One region of the Proteus sp. fly-1089 genome, then DNA from elsewhere that is predicted to be linked to it. Evidence: predicted binding sites of a transcription regulator. Region 1 holds the regulator's gene; each other region holds the start of a gene.

Region 1 (5,523 bases):
TGCAAAATTCAAATTAGGTAATTTCTGGGCACAAGGTGGATATATTCAACCTAAAGGCCAAAGTTTATTACGCCCGCACTGGAGCTTCTTACCGGGAACTTATCGTGGGGCGGAAGCTGGAGCAGTTTTCGATTTCGATAAAAGTGGTGAATTATCTTTCTCCTATATGTGGACAGATGAATACAAAGCACCATGGTATCGGAATATGTATAACTTTCGCAAAGCTGATCTAGAAACGAATATTAGCTATCTTCACTCTTTCGGCGCCAAATATGATTTTAAAAACAGCCTAGTGTTAGAAGCTGCATTTGGTCAGGCCGATGGTTATATCGATCAGTATTTTGGTAAAGTTTCTTATGATTTCCCAATTGCTGACAATGCATTAAGAACGTCTTACCAATTCTACGGTGCTAAAGATAAAGTGACCGGTGGTGGCGTTAATGATGTTTATGATGGGCTGGCATGGTTACAAGCACTGACTTTTGGTTATACCTACAATGTATTTGACTTCAAAGTAGAAGGAACGTGGGTTAAAGCTGAAGGTAATCAAGGTTATTTTTTACAGCGTATGACTCCGGGTTGGGCAACATCTAATGGTCGTCTTGATGTCTGGTGGGATGGTCGTTCTGACTTTAACGCTAATGGTGAAAAAGCACTTTATGCGGGTGTAATGTACGATCTGAAAAACTGGGATCTATCTGGCTGGGCGGTAGGTACTTCTTATGTTTACGCATGGGATGCTAAGCCAAGTGGTAAAGCCATTTATGATCAAGGTCAGCGTATTAGAGAAAGCGCATGGAATGCGGATATTATGTATACGGTTCAAGAAGGTCGAGCTAAAGGCACTCTCTTTAAACTTCACTATACCCGTTATGATAACCACTCCGATATTCCAAGTTATGAAGGTGGTTTTGGTAATATTTTCCAAGATGAAAAAGACGTTAAATTTAACGTGATAATGCCATTTACTATTTTCTAATATCAGCATAAGGATAAAGTGTATTCATTACACTTTATCCTGAATAAAACTAAAAAAGCTAAATACGATTACGATAAGTAAAAACAAACCTCATTAATGAAGTGAAATTGTCAGTAGTAGTAAGAAGTAGAAGAGTCGAAGTAAAAAGTAGTAAAGAGTCGTTTTAAAATCGCAGTATATAGTAAAAGTAATGAAGTAAAGTCGTCATGTCATGTCGTCTGAGATAAATGTGAGTGGGTTATGTTTATCTCTTGTGTTTCAGTTATTTCGCAAAATTTGCGTAAGGTATTTACCCTAAGTAAAGGCAGTCAGAGTGGGTATCGTAGTGGGGGGTAAATACCTTTATTTTTTTCATTCCTTCCTTTTTCGTCCTTTTCATCCTTGTAGGTTTTTTTATTCTATGGCAAATTTCTTGCCATTCATTTTATCTCATCTTATTTATTATTCTGCATTGAATGTAGTTCGATAATGCACGTTTTCAGGAAGAAGCATGTTAAAGCGATTGGATGATTTTTTATTAGAACCACCATTGAAGCCCTTTAAAGGTATAAAACGATTTATTGTTGAATTTCTTTTTTTTGGTGTGAAAGAGGCGCGTTCTTGTTTATTTGCGGGATTTTTCTTTTTTATTTTATTTGCAACACCAAGTAAAGGAATATTAGGGATACCTCGTTATGACGTTTTACTTATTCTCGCTATTGCTTTCCAATTATGGATGGTATGGGGAAAACTTGAAACATGGGATGAATTAAAAGCGATCTGTTTTTTCCACATCGTTGGTTTTGTGATGGAATTATTTAAAACATCAGCAGCAATTGGATCGTGGAAATACCCTGATTTTGCTTACACTAAATTGTGGGAAGTGCCTTTATTTACAGGATTTATGTACTCCGCGGTAGGAAGTTATTTAATTCAAGCATGGCGTTTTTTAAAAGTACGAATTGAACATTATCCACCTTATTGGATGGCAACTTTAGTTGCACTCGCTATCTATATTAATTTCTTTTCTCATCACTTTATCGGTGATTATCGCTGGTATTTAACTGCTTTTATTTTAGGTCTTTATGCTCGTAGTGTGGTTTATTTTACGCCTTATGATACAGAGCGAAAAATGCCACTATTATTGGCTTTTGTTCTGATAGGTTTCTTTATTTGGCTTGCTGAGAATTTCGGTACATTTTTTGGTGTTTGGCAATATCCTAACCAGATTGGTGCTTGGTCTGCTGTGCATGCAGGGAAATGGGGCTCTTGGTCACTGTTAGTCATTGTTACATTTACTATCGTGGTTCATTTAAAACATATTAAACACAGTATCAGTGTGCCTAAGTAGAGTTATTTTATCCTCAAATTTAAGGTAATAAAAAAGGAACTGTGAACAGTTCCTTTTTTTTACTGAGAGATTATCCAGAATGAATTATTTCTCATCATGTGCGTGGCTATCTTCTTTACAATTGCCTTCAGCGCAGTGGCCATATAAATAAAGGCTATGATTGGAAAGCTTGATACCATGACGTTCAGCGATGTTTCTTTGGCGCACTTCAATCGCATCATCTGTAAACTCGATAACTTTGCCACAATCAAGACAAATTAAATGATCGTGATGGTGTTGTTGAGTTAATTCAAATACTGATTTACCACCTTCAAAATTATGTCGGGTAACAATACCAGCATCGTCAAATTGGTTTAAGACGCGATACACGGTTGCCAGACCAATCTCTTCACCGATATCGATGAGTTTTTTATAGAGATCTTCAGCACTGACATGATGGCACTCAGGATCCTGGAGCACTTCCAAGATCTTTAAGCGAGGAAGTGTAACTTTTAACCCAGCATTTTTTAACGCTTTATTATTGTCGGTCATGCGGATTTAATCCTGTTGCTAATGGTGAATTTAATTTTTGTGCTCACTAATAGGGTTGATTCATTAACACTCGGGTGAATAAATAACCTTATTGATTATAGGCATGATATTTAAAAATAAACACCCCTACCTATCACACTATCTTAGCACACCATTGAATAATTATCATTCTCAATATTGAGTATTTATTTATCCCAGAATTTCATCTAGGCTCATTTCTTCTTTGATTTGAGCAACCCAAGCATCAACACGCTCTTCGGTTAATTCTGGTTGACGGTCTTCATCAATCGCAAGGCCGATAAAGTGATTATCATCTGCAAGCCCTTTAGAGGCTTCAAAATGGTAACCTTCTGTTGGCCAGTGACCCACAATGACAGCACCACGAGGTTCGATAATATCGCGAATTGTGCCCATTGCATCACAGAAGTATTCTGCATAGTCTTCTTGGTCGCCACAACCGAACAGTGCAACCAACTTACCTTCAAAATTAATATCTTCTAGTGTTGGGAAAAAGTCATCCCAATCGCATTGTGCTTCACCATAATACCAAGTAGGAATACCTAGTAACAGAATATCAAATGCTTCGATATCTTCTTTACTGGATTTTGCGATATCATGAACTTCGGCATTATCAGCGCCCAGTCTTTCTTGAAGCATTTTGGCAATATTTTCAGTGTTGCCGGTATCACTGCCGAAGAATATACCTATGATTGCCATAAAGTGAGATAACCTCTTTTATTCTATATTCGTTATACTTCAAATTGTCGCGTTGTTGACTACGTTGATTCGTACTGATTACATACTTTGTATGTAACAGTAACGCCTTTACTTGCCAATTAGCCACACTTCGAAATAGTTAGAGTATATTTGTCTGTGTTTGAACAATTACTAGTGAAAAATAAACATCTTGTTTTCATAATAGAAAACTAAAAAACGTATTTTGACGAAAATAGCAGGGTAATTCTGTCAAATTTGTGTGGTTTAGCTACTAGCTATTCTCATTTTGATGTATTTTCAAGGCGTGATTTTGCGCCAATTGTTCTAGTAATATTTCTTCAATAAGTTCGCTACGGCTAACATTTCTTGCAGTCGCCAACTCATTAAGTGCATTCACAGCATCTTCATTTAATTTCAATTCAACTCGACGTAAACCATTGACTCTGTCTCGTCTTAATTGATTGCGTTTATTAATTCTAAGCTGTTCATCCCGAGAAAGCGGGTTTGTTTTAGGTCGCCCAGGTCTGCGTTCATCTGCGAACAAATCCAGTGTGGTGCGATCAGTTTGTTCTTTTGCCATAAATTTTGCTGTGAAAGGGCGTATACCAATGACTAAATTGCGAAACGCCCAATAATACCCCACATAGTGACGTCCTGCCACTGCTTCCTGAGTTTAACCTATTGTCATTTGGTGTTTTTATCGACAGACTGTGTGATTAAGTACAATAATTATACATTCAGATAAATTATTACTTCCTTAATTACGCCACTTTCAGTAATAAATTATGCTTTTGATAAAAAACGACGAATAGCGTTAATAACAGTGTTAGGTTTTTCTGAATGTACCCAATGTCCAGTGTTTGCTACGACAAAAGCGCTAGCTTGCGGAAATTGGCGTGCAATATCATTACGATATTCATCTAATATGTAAGGCGACAAACCACCACGAATAAATAGCACCGGATAATTCCAAGTAGGGACTTCTTGCCAACCAATAATCTCTGAATAGGCATTTTTGATTGCAGATAAATTAAATAGCCATTCACCACTTTTAAATGATTTAAGTAAAAACTGAATAACTCCCTCTTCTTTAATAAAGGGACTCATGATTTCTACTGCATCTTGACGTCGTGTAACTTGAGCTTTAGTGACGGCTTCGAGTGCCGCAAAAATGTTATCGTGGCGGCGAACATTGTAAGCTACAGGTGACATATCTATTACGACAATGCGAGCAATTCGCTCAGGCGCTAATGCTGTCATTGCCATTGCAATTTTGCCCCCCATGGAGTGCCCGATAATGATGGCTTTTGAGATATGTAAACTATCAAGTAATGTAAGTACATCTTGTGCCATATCTTGATAGCTCATACTTTCACTATGAGGGGAATGTCCATGATTACGCACATCAATTTGGATCACTGTGTGGTCTTGGCGTAGATCACGCCCTAAGACGCCTAAATTATTTAAGTCACCAAAAAGGCCGTGGATCAAAACAATAGGTAAATTGGATGCAGGTGCTGTTTCAGGCTGATGTAATTGATAATTTAATAATGTATTGAGTTTCATGTTAATGACCAAAAAATAATTACGATTTTTCTATGATGACATGCACAAGATACTAAGCCAACTTATCGTAATAATATGCGTGAGTGATTAAGAGTAGAAATAATTGATAAGGGGAATTTATAAAAAACCACATAATTGACATTATTTGGATGTTTATTCCAAACTTATTTAAAAAGTTGAAATATTGACATTGCTCAAAAATAAATATTTAGAATTTTATATTATTTGATGGCTGGTGTGGCGTAAGAAGGCGGTATTTGAAGTAGACTTTGTTTGAATAAGTTCAAAGAATAGAAGATGATACCGAGATAAACAATAGGATAAATACCAAGCTTAGCCATTGAAATGGCTGGATCTTGTATAGATCTTCTTTAAGTTATTGAAATTTTACCTATTTTGT
Region 2 (5,523 bases), on a different contig from region 1:
GCTTTGCGGTTGTCACACCAGAGCTAACAGCGTCAGGATTAGATAATCTAGACTCTCTAATTCAGCCATATATTAAAGCAGAACCTGGTAATGGTGGCGTTTATCGTCAATTTGAACTTCAAACATCTAACATTACAGACTCTCGCTATCTTGATGGATTAAATCTTGTCTTAAATGCTACAGAAGCCGGCTCAGTACAAATTGGTACGCCGATTTATTATCGAGGTCTTGAAGTTGGTGCTGTGACAGGGCTTGAGTTAGGGAACATGTCTGATAGAGTTTTAATTCACATTCGAATTAGTAAAAAATATCAATATCTTGTTAGAAATAATACCGAATTCTGGCTCTCTTCTGGATATAACTTCTCCTTTGGTTTAACGGGAGGCGTTATACGAAGCGGGACATTTAAACAATTTATACGTGGAGGTATTACATTTGCAACGCCACCTTCTACGCCACTACAGTCAAAAGCGAAACAGGAGCAGAATTTCATTTTAAATGCAAAAGAGCCTAAAGATTGGGATGAATGGGGAACTGCGATACCAAAGCCATAAAATAAGATAATTCTCCCTTACTTACTGCTAGTTATTTAAAGCGGATCACAAAAAATGATCCGCTTTTTTTATTTGTGAAATATATTTTGGAAATAGATTCCATTTATACTATGCTTGATTTTGTTTGGTCGAAAAGCATTATTCAGAATAAATGCCACCAATGAAACATAGCGGAACACAACAAAACATCGCCTAAACTGGAGTTATAATATGAAAAAAACAACGTTAAAAATTGCTTGCTATGAAATTGAAGATATTACTTTAAAACACTCTTCCGATAATCAATTAACTTACATTCATATTCCATGTGATTATGATACAGAGTTTTGCATGCAACTAGATGGATGGGATGAAAACACGAGCATTCCGGCTCAATTGAAAGATAAAAATATTCTGCTTTATCGTCATGCTTATGACAAAGAAAACCACCACTGGATCTTAAAAGTGGCATAAGAGATGCTAAAACGATATAAAAAAAGCCAGATAAATCATTTATCTGGCTTAGGGAAAAGGCTCATTGCGAGCCGTGCGCTAAAAAGTAATTACTGATTACTGCGTAAAAAAAATCTAGGACTAACTCAGACCTTTCTATTTCACAACCTACTGTTAAATATTAGCTAACAATATGTAAATATCCAGTAAACGACTCAATAACACACTCTTTTCTATTCAAAAAATAATCTCAAGTAAAATTTATTTATTAAATCAATAAAATAGAAATAAAATCCTCACCTTCAGTTATTAATCATTTGATTAATTACTTTCGCAAAGTGCTTTAAATGCACCTTGAATAGCTTCTACTGATTTTTTCTTTTCAGGAGAATTAGGATCTGGAAGTAAAATAATATCAATTAGCTGTGCCTTAACTTTTCCACTTTCCATCTGTTTCATAGCAATTTCATTAAGTGGATACTGAACTAATGTTGCGGGATTAATCACAAACCAAGCGCCATCAGTACGGCAATTAAGCATCACCTCTTCTCGAGTAAATGGCCAATCGTCACCAAATTGAAGCTTACTCACTGTGGAAATTGAAGCAGAAAATGCTTGAAAAGAGAAAAGCATTAACATTACCGTCAATACAAAACGTTTCATGTTTATATCTCACTTAATAAATTAGATTTTTACGATTATATAACAATCTATACAGGTGAGTTAATCGCAAAGATGGCAACAGTAAAAATAACCATAGTTCCAAGTAATAGTTCAAACCAGCTATTAATTAGCAACCACTGAAAATTATTTTTCTTACGAATATGAGGCACCAAAACATAACGATTAATTACAGCTAAACCTAGCATTAGCACAACTAAACTGATTTTAAGCCATAACATGCTTTGATATTCTGATGATAAGTGTATTACAGGCCACCCTGGAATGAGCATAACAGCACTAATAATACCTGTGATGGTAACCAATAAAACAGCAACATGACCAAATAGTGAAAATCTCTTCATTGTGCCAATAATTGGCTTGATCATCCCTTCTGCAAGTTCATCTTTATTACGCAAAAATTGTAAACAAGCAACAAATGGCCATAAACCGCCAAACCAATACGCAGCACTAATAAGATGAATACTTTGATTAACTTTATAAAGGGTTGCTTCTGATCCTGTAAACATGGCGCCATGTCCGATAGACGCATGTAGGATCAACATAATTGACGCAATTATTAATAAAGAGAAATTACGAATATAACGTTGGTGTATAAATAATACAGCTAAAGCAAGAGTTGCTAATATCAACTGCCATTGCCAAATCTGTCCAAATGAAGTACCTAATACCGCTTTCCATATTTCAAATGACCAAGCATCCTCCCATCCATCACCCATAATGCCAGATTGCATAGCCATCCATAGATAAGTCGTAATAAAGACTGTAATAGTGCTGATGGCTAATGCAGGGCGTAAACGAACCTGAATAAGAGGTATAAACTTATCTTTTGCAAGAATGGCGGCCGAAAAGCTCAGTCCGAACATAAACATGACGGCCACAAAATGAAAGAAACGGCATAAAATATAAACGTCTTCAGGTGTCATTATTTTACACTAAATTGATAAGAACCTTTTGTCTTGTGTCCATCAACAGAAACCACATTCCAATCAACTAAATAATTACCTTCAGCCAGATCACTTTCTAAAGGTAATAATAATTTAGTGTTGTTAACAGGATCTAAACTCAGTTTTCCTACTGTGATTTCTTTGCCTTCAGCATTTGTTACTTTAATTTTACTAAAAGCAAGTTCTATGCCTTCAGAAAAATCTAGCGTGATAACTTTAGGTGCTTGTGACTGTTCAATAGCCGCGCCTTCAGCAGGTAACTGTGATTTTAAATGTGCGTGAGCTAATGCTTGTTGATATGACATACCTAAGAATAAAACCGCAATAGCTGATAATTTACCCCAAGATGTCTTAAGTGTATTTAATGACATAATAACCTCTTAAATTACAGGTGATTTTTTATTTATGGAAATATTTTATAGCAAATTTACGTCAAGATCTCCGCTTCTTCATATTAGAAATAAAAGGTTGTGAACTAGCACTCAAAATATATATTATTTAGAGCAGTTTCTGTTTCAAATATCACCCATTTTTACATTTCAAAGAAATATAATACCCATATTGACAGTCTAAACAGTTCAATACATAACCAAATTAAGTTAAACGTAAAATAAACATCCTGTATAAATAACATCCAAAACACATTCAGGATAAAAAACCAGTGTAAGTAAAGAAAGAGATAAAAGATAAGAATAGAAAGGGAACTAATACAGAAGAATAAATAACGCCCTGCTATTTACTCATAGCAGGGCGTAATAATTCATTTATTAACTTAGGCTATCTGAAGCTTTATTAATAATTAGACATGTGCAGATGTTGATAATGTATTCAGATCTTTATCTAACAAGAATAAAGCTTTACCACTGTCACCAACCATTGCTAATTTATCTAAGATCGACTTAAATAATTTTTCTTCTTCATGCTGCTCTGCAACATACCATTGTAAGAAGTTAAAGGTTGAATAATCTTGAGTAGTCATCGCTACATGAGCTAATTTATTAATTTCAGCTGTAATATGTTTTTCATGCTCGTAAGTTTTATCGAACAATTCAGAGAGTGATGAAAATTCTGATGGAGGCGCTTCAATTGCACCAAGTAAAGGCATCGCACCTGTATCACTTAAATAATCAAATAAGCGATGCATATGCTCCATTTCTTCACGAGAATGTGCTTTTAAAAACTTAGCTGCACCATCAAATCCTTTATCGTCGCACCAAGCACTCATTTGTAAATAAAGATTTGCTGAATAAAACTCTAAATTTAGCTGTTCATTCAATTTATTAATCATATCTTGATGTAACATATTTTACGTCCTTTACGAGGAAAATTAACATTACGGATATTATGCACACTTAAAAATAAAAATATAGCTATTTAAATAGAGTTTATTTATTTTTTTAATTATTCAATACGTAACAAAAATAAAAACCAATCTCATTTACAATATGATTTTATTATTTCAACAAAAGTTAAATGCTAATTATTATCATTAATGGTAAAAAAAATAAAAAATCGTAACCCATTGTAATAAATAGTCATTATTTTAAATTGAATGATAATATTAATTTAATTATTTTAGCTTATAGAAGTGTTTAGCTTTTATAAAATAAGAATAAAGTGGCAAAATTCAATTGTTATTTTCTATTTTCAATTCCTCACTCTATTTATACCTCTATTTATACCTCTATTTAAATCCCCTCTTCTTTTATATATATTCATTTTAATTTGGATATAAAAAAAACTAATTATCACCTGTAAATTAATCTATTTTATTAACACTTATTTCTAGTTTGCTCCATTGCGCCCCATCCTCTTAAATTACTGCGGTTTTTTCATTTTTTGCATGTAAAAAAACACACAACTCTCAAAAAATAAAAATATTTGTAATTTTTATACAGTTTTTGGTTTTGGCTGATAAGATTAGTAGGTAACTCAAAGTTGTATGTGTAAAAATTTAGTATTAAAGCCCTAATCATAATAAAGGTTAATTAGGAGCCACTATGACAAAAACAGTGTTAGTACCCGTTGATTTTACAGAGCTTGGTTTATTGGACAAGGTTGTTTCTCATCTAAAAGCATTATCTGTCGCCGACAAACTGAATATTCATTTTTTATCTGTGATCCCAAGTTACGAGTCTTTTGTTGGATTTGCATTTGCAGGCCAAGACAGGCTAGCAAGTGACAAACAACGTATTGAAATTGCGTTATCTACGCTAAAAGAAAACTTATCGCATATTGACATTTCTAACAGTACCTCTCAATTTTATGTTTCCATTGGTAATCCTCGCGATAAAATTTTAGAAACAGCGAAAAAAATTCAAGCAGAATTAATTGTCATCGGTTCTCGTAACCCTGGCATGAAAACTTATCTCCTCGGTTCTACCGCATCATCTGTTGTTAGCTATGCTGAATCATCAGTATTAGTTGTCCGTTAATTACTTTATTCTCTTATAAGAAATCTGGTATAAGCCATAAACCAGATTTCTTATTTTTTATTCCGCAAAATTAACTCAAAATAATATTTTATTTTATTATTCTTATTTTTAAGAGTAATTATTAACAATATATCTTTAAACAATAAGATTATTATTAAAAAACAAGAAGAAAAAAGAGTGTATTAACAGTTACTATACAAACATATATATTAATAATTTATTAATACTTTTATATTGTTCATCATGTGAATTTATGTAAAGATACTTTTCCTACTATAAAAAACCAAGTGTAATCAATATCGGTAAAAGGAATTAACATGAATAAAGAGTATTCTGAAAAATGGCAAGAGCGTTTTTCATTTTTTGATAAATATGGCTCACCTAAAACCCCTGAATTTAAAGCTGCTTATAAAGAACTATCCTTTGGTAAACGCATTCTCATTGGAATGAATATCTGGGCCTTTTTCTTTGGTT
Region 3 (5,523 bases), on a different contig from region 1:
ATGACTTGTACTGGAGCATCTGGCTCTACATATTTTGCGAGCATTAATGTACCAAATGCCCCTAATCCTGATAATGCTCCAGTTAATGCAAACATTACTAACCAAGGATAACTCCATAATCCAATTACATTATGTAAATCAAAGAAAAATAGCCTACGCCCTTGATTAAAACGGAGTCGAAATAGTTGATAAACTTTACGGTGATGAATAACAATGCCAGTTATTAGTAATAGCGCAAACACAAAACCAAACAAACTAATAAATAACCGCCCAGAAAAACCCATAAATAGATTTTTATGTAAATTAACAATAGGAGAGATAACTTCTCTTACCGTAATTTCTTCACCCGTTTGTGCATTTAATTGCAGTGAACAATCCCCCATTCCTTGGCAGAAAGTAATAATTGGATGGTCTATAGAGGGTAATTTCACACTATTGAAACCGTTTTTACCTAATAGATATTCGCCTTTTGCTAATAACTGTTCTAATGGCAATAACTCTCTATCTAACGGCTTAAATTGAGTCCATAAATTTAAATTTTCATGTGCTAATGACCATGTTCCTGTCAATAGAATAATAAATAATAGAATACCAAACAAAGAACCCACTTGGTGATGAAGTTGTAAAAATTGGCGCTTTAATATTGCTTTCATACGATAAATTCCATCAATATTAAAGGTAATGGCCACCAGCTCCATGCGCGCCAAAATACCTGTTTTCCATTTAGTGAGAATAAGCTAAAACAGAGCAATCCACATAAACAGACAACGGGTAAAAAGACGGCTGCATATAGGCGATTAAGGGGATCAGTGCTGGGATAAAATGTTGCTATCAGTAATGACAGCGTAATACTCCCTATTACGCTACCTAAAACAGCACAACTGATCAGCAGTGCTTTTTGCATTAGAAATCAGCCTTGATATTCAACATAACGTTACGAGGTTCGCCGTAACGGTTATTCCATTGAGGTGAGAAAAGGCTTGAGTAATAACGTTTATCAAAGATGTTATTAATATTTAATGCAGCAGACCAATGTTCATTAATTTGGTAACCTAAACGCGAATTGAATACCGCATAGCCACCTTGGCGTAACGTAACTTCACCGTTTGTTTTGCTATATTCACTTTGCGCTTGAATACCACCACCCACACTCCACTTACGCGCATCCCAAGGTAACTGATAATTTGTCCACACTCTTACCATGTGGCGAGGCACTAATGAGTTAAAGCTATTTCCTTTATTCAAGGTATCTTCTTTATATTCTGTATCGGTATAGGTATAACCGACCGAGAGATCCCAAAATGGCGATAAGTACCCCATTCCTTCAATATCAAAACCTTGACTAACAACTTTGCCACCACTAATAAAATAGGTATTAAAACCACCGCCAGGATGTACCGGGTCTTCTTGTGGATTATTTTTCATGTCGATCCGGAAAACAGCGGCTGATACATTAAGCCCACCGTTCATCAACGCTCCTTTGATCCCGGTTTCAACTGTTTGTCCTTCCACTGGTTTCAACATGTCACCACTCCAGGTTTTCCCCGTTTGTGGTTGATAAACCGTAGAATAACTGCTGTACCATGACCATTGAGGTGCAAAGTCCCAAATCAAACCACCATAAGGGGTGATTTTTCCATTTTCAGTAAACTTAGCTTGGGGTTTTTTCACTTCCCACCAGCTCGCTCTCGCCCCTGCAATCAATGTTACTGGCTCAATAAGCTTGATCCGCCCCATTCCATAGACTCCAGTTTGTTCCGTTTTTGTCGCGCCTTGAGAGGAATAACCCGTTATTTGTGGTTTCGGTACACTATGAGGATCCCAACGATAAATATTTACAGGAACATTGAGAGGATCTTTAAATTGCCCAGTGTGCTGTTCTTCACTGGCTTTTGAGTAGCTCATTCCCACTATCAGATCATGTTGTAAGCCCCAACCATTAAGTTTTCCTGTGACGTTGGTATCAAGACTGGTTTGATAGTTATGAAACTTGTATGCTCCTCCCATTAGCATGGCACCATCACCGGTTTCAGGATCAATATTTCCCCATGCCCCTGCATACAACAAACGCGCTTTAGCATATTGATAATCGCCGTTGATTTTAAACAACCAATCATCATTAATTTGATGTTCAATTCCGGTAAATAACCGAGTGGTATCCCATTTAAAGCGATCCCAATCAGCATCTAAATAAGTTTTACGAGGAAGGTGTAAATCGCTACCATCTTTTCCCATTGGCACACCTGCCATATTGGTGATGGAGTCTATTGTTTGATATTGAATACCAGTACGTAATAGTGTGTTAGTCGTTAAGTCCGCATCCACTGTGGCATAAATCAAACGCGTCTTTTGATCTGAAATATCATAGAAAAAATCTTTATCTTCCCATGCCATTACGACACGACCGCGCACACTACCTTCTTGATTTAGACGTCCGCCCACATCGACTTCACCGCGATAACGGTTCCAACTCCCAGCCGTAAATGTTGCTTTTAATTGTGAGTCTAAAGGCGCATGTTTACGTACCATATTGACAGTTGCCGCAGGATTTCCCATTCCATGCATCAATCCGTTAGAGCCTTTTAAGATCTCTACACGCTCATACACTGCCATATCTTGTGGCGAACTTGCCATGTTTCCCATTAATGCGGGAACACCATCAAGTTCAAAGGCGTTAATTTGAAAACCACGTGCGTAATAAGCCGTTGTTAATAAAACAAAAGGTGCGCTAGTAACCCCATTAGCACGAGTCATCACTTCATCAAGAGTATTTAGGTTTTGATTTTCTATCTGTTCTCTATCTATCACAGAGACAGTTTGTGGGATCTCTCTAGGTTTAAGCGCCATTTTACTTAATGTACTAACACCAGGAGCAAGGTTATCTCGGTTTTGTGCTACGCTTTCAGTCACAACCAAAACATCGACTGCTTTATTATTTTCTGTTGCTGTATTTGCGATGGCAGAAAGTGAAAATAAAGCGGTAGAACACAAAATAGCACATTGTGTTAATGCCAATTTATTTTGTGTACGTTGATTTAATACTGGCGATAATTTCTGTGTTTTATCTAAGCCAGCTAAAGAAGAAATGTAAACCATATTCATCCCAAAACATTCAAATGATAATGGTTATCACTCTACCAATTTTAGGATTACGGTATTTTAGATTGCCAGATTATCTCTTTCGATTGCCAATCGATATTGATTGGCAATCAGTAAAGATCTAACACTCACAATGAGCCACAAAAATTCAGAAACCATGTTGAAGATGACAACAACGTATTAGGCGAACCTTCAGCAATCACTTTTCCGTTATCAAGCACAATCACGTGATCAGCATGTTTAGCAATATCAGGATCATGCGTGATCACAACACGAGTAGATGTTAGCTCTTCAAGATAACGTACCACTTTCTCACGACTGACGATGTCGAGGCTCGCCGTTGGCTCATCTAAAAATAAGATCTTAGGATCGGCTAATAATGAACGCGCTAAACATAGTCGCTGTTTTTGTCCACCGGAATAACGATCTCCCTGATCGCCCACATCTTCATCTAAATCTGTTTGAGTCACCGATAAATTCAATGCATTAAGTAGATGCAAAATATCATTATCACTGACAGTTGAGTTATCATCTTGTAATAATGACCAACGCAATGTGCCTCTAATCAATTGATTATGTTGAAATACAATTTGTCTTGTTTGCGCTAATACACTCTCAGATAAATCATTGACCCTTTTGTCTCCATAATAAATCTGCCCTTTATCAGCATCCCTAAGACGTGCCAAAACATGTAATAATGTTGTTTTACCCGCACCAGAACTGCCGACAATTGCCGTCATTTTTTTATCAGGGCATAGCACTGTTATGTTAGAAAGGATCAGCGCTCCTAAACTATTATTCACCTCCAGTTGTTCACAACGAATGTCATTGCTTTTAGGAGTATCACTTTGTTTTGGGCTTTGTAATGAGGGAGCATCCAACGTATTTTTTATTAAAGTAAGTGATTGTTTACTCTGCCTTAATGCTTGATCAATATGAGAAAGCTGAAATAAAGGTTCAATAAAACGAGCGATTAATACCACGACAGCCAACCACTGCGTTAAAGTAAGAGTATTAATATCAACATTCACTACACCAATAACTAAAACAGCAATGAAAATAACCTGAATACATAAAGAAAAAATCAGATGATAGGGTAAGCTTCGTTGTAATAATTGCACTTGTTGGTGGTGTTGATCCAATAAGTCTTGCTGTAATTGCTGTGAAAACAGCGTATTTCTCCCACTTTTTCGCAATAATACCTGATGTTGTGCAAAATCAGCCAATGTTTTAGCCACAACAGACTCTGCTGTTTGCAGTGTCACTTCTTGTCTATACAGCCCCTTGGCACTGATCCGCATCACTGCAACAAGTAATAATGCAGCTACGATAAAAATCAAAGCAAAAATGATGTTATAAAATAAAAGTCCAATAATTACAGTTAATGGCGTCACTACAACACTAATAACAGGCGCTAATAAATGGGCAGGGATACTCATTGCACTCATTGCAGCACCTGAGCATAACGTGTGTGCTTGAGGTGGTGGTGTTAAACTACGAGGTAAATGGCGGATCAACGCTTGAACTAAGATTTTCATCACCGTTGTACCCGCAAGAAAACCTTTTAATGTCGCAATGTACTGAAAAACAAGTGTAATTAATGTTAATCCCGCTAACATCCATAAATATTGGCTAGCATCCTGATCCCAATAGATAATAATCGGCAATAATAATAAACCACATAGCCCTTCTAAAATGGCGCTCAATACCATAAAACTGAGAGGATATTTTAAAGATAAGAGTAATGAAACAAAGGGATTAGTCTTCATTTTGCTCTCCTTGTTTCTGAACAAAATCACTATAGCGCTCACAATTGAGTAGCAAATCATCATGATTTCCCATTGCTACTAATCTTCCATCAACCATAAATATCACTCTGTTGGCTTGTTGTGCTAAAACCAGTGAATGTGTGACGATTATCCGTGTCATGGTTTTATTTTTTAATGCATTAAAAATATGTTGGGCATTATCAGGATCTAGTGCTGAAGAAGGTTCATCAGCCAATAACAGTGGGCTATTAGCAATGAAAGCACGCGCTATTGCCAAACGTTGTGCTTCACCGCCAGAAAGTGGCGTTTCATCATTAATTAAAGTAGATAAACCTCGGGGTAAGTTAGTAACGACTTCAGCAAAATATGTTTCATTCATTGCTGATTGTAGTTGCTCTTCACTGCAATGGGGATTAAATAACAATAAGTTATCTTTAATTGAATAAGGCAATGGTTGACTGTTTTGCATCACCACTGTAGTAATTTGGTTTAATGCATTACGTGAATACGTCTGTAAACGCTTATTCTCAACAAAAATCTCACCTGATGTTACATCCATAAATCGAGCAATCAGTTGTAGTAAAGAACTTTTTCCTGCACCAGAGGGGCCTACAATGGCAATAAACTCTCCTTTCTTAATTTCAAAATTAATATT

Evidence for each region. The regulator Fur, encoded in region 1, represses iron uptake genes when iron is present. The targets are predictions, from matches to a motif close to ATAATAATGAGAACNACTATCAA.
Region 2: ftnA (non-heme ferritin) is a predicted target of Fur. The motif match lies at 4,088-4,110, and genes of this name have one in related genera.
Region 3: ABN080_RS08175 (TonB-dependent siderophore receptor) is a predicted target of Fur. The motif match lies at 3,111-3,133, and genes of this name have one in related genera.

What each region holds. Positions count from the first base shown of each region.
Region 1 covers NZ_JBEETS010000010.1:83,505-89,027, forward strand. The annotation lists gene chiP (chitoporin ChiP) at 1-979, shown strand, start outside; gene ABN080_RS17455 (DUF817 domain-containing protein) at 1,470-2,309, shown strand; gene fur (ferric iron uptake transcriptional regulator) at 2,394-2,840, opposite strand; gene fldA (flavodoxin FldA) at 3,030-3,557, opposite strand; gene ybfE (LexA regulated protein) at 3,829-4,137, opposite strand; gene ybfF (esterase) at 4,341-5,123, opposite strand.
Region 2 covers NZ_JBEETS010000001.1:403,348-408,870, reverse strand. The annotation lists gene ABN080_RS01945 (PqiB family protein) at 1-554, shown strand, start outside; gene ABN080_RS01940 (DUF1480 family protein) at 765-1,007, shown strand; gene ABN080_RS01935 (YebY family protein) at 1,308-1,649, opposite strand; gene copD (copper homeostasis membrane protein CopD) at 1,697-2,593, opposite strand; gene copC (copper homeostasis periplasmic binding protein CopC) at 2,593-2,985, opposite strand; gene ftnA (non-heme ferritin) at 3,414-3,917, opposite strand; gene ABN080_RS01915 (universal stress protein) at 4,615-5,049, shown strand; gene ABN080_RS01910 (DUF2628 domain-containing protein) at 5,367-5,523, shown strand, end outside.
Region 3 covers NZ_JBEETS010000002.1:370,033-375,555, forward strand. The annotation lists gene ABN080_RS08165 (PepSY-associated TM helix domain-containing protein) at 1-653, opposite strand, end outside; gene ABN080_RS08170 (hypothetical protein) at 650-904, opposite strand; gene ABN080_RS08175 (TonB-dependent siderophore receptor) at 904-3,096, opposite strand; gene ABN080_RS08180 (ATP-binding cassette domain-containing protein) at 3,228-4,868, opposite strand; gene ABN080_RS08185 (ABC transporter ATP-binding protein) at 4,858-5,523, opposite strand, start outside.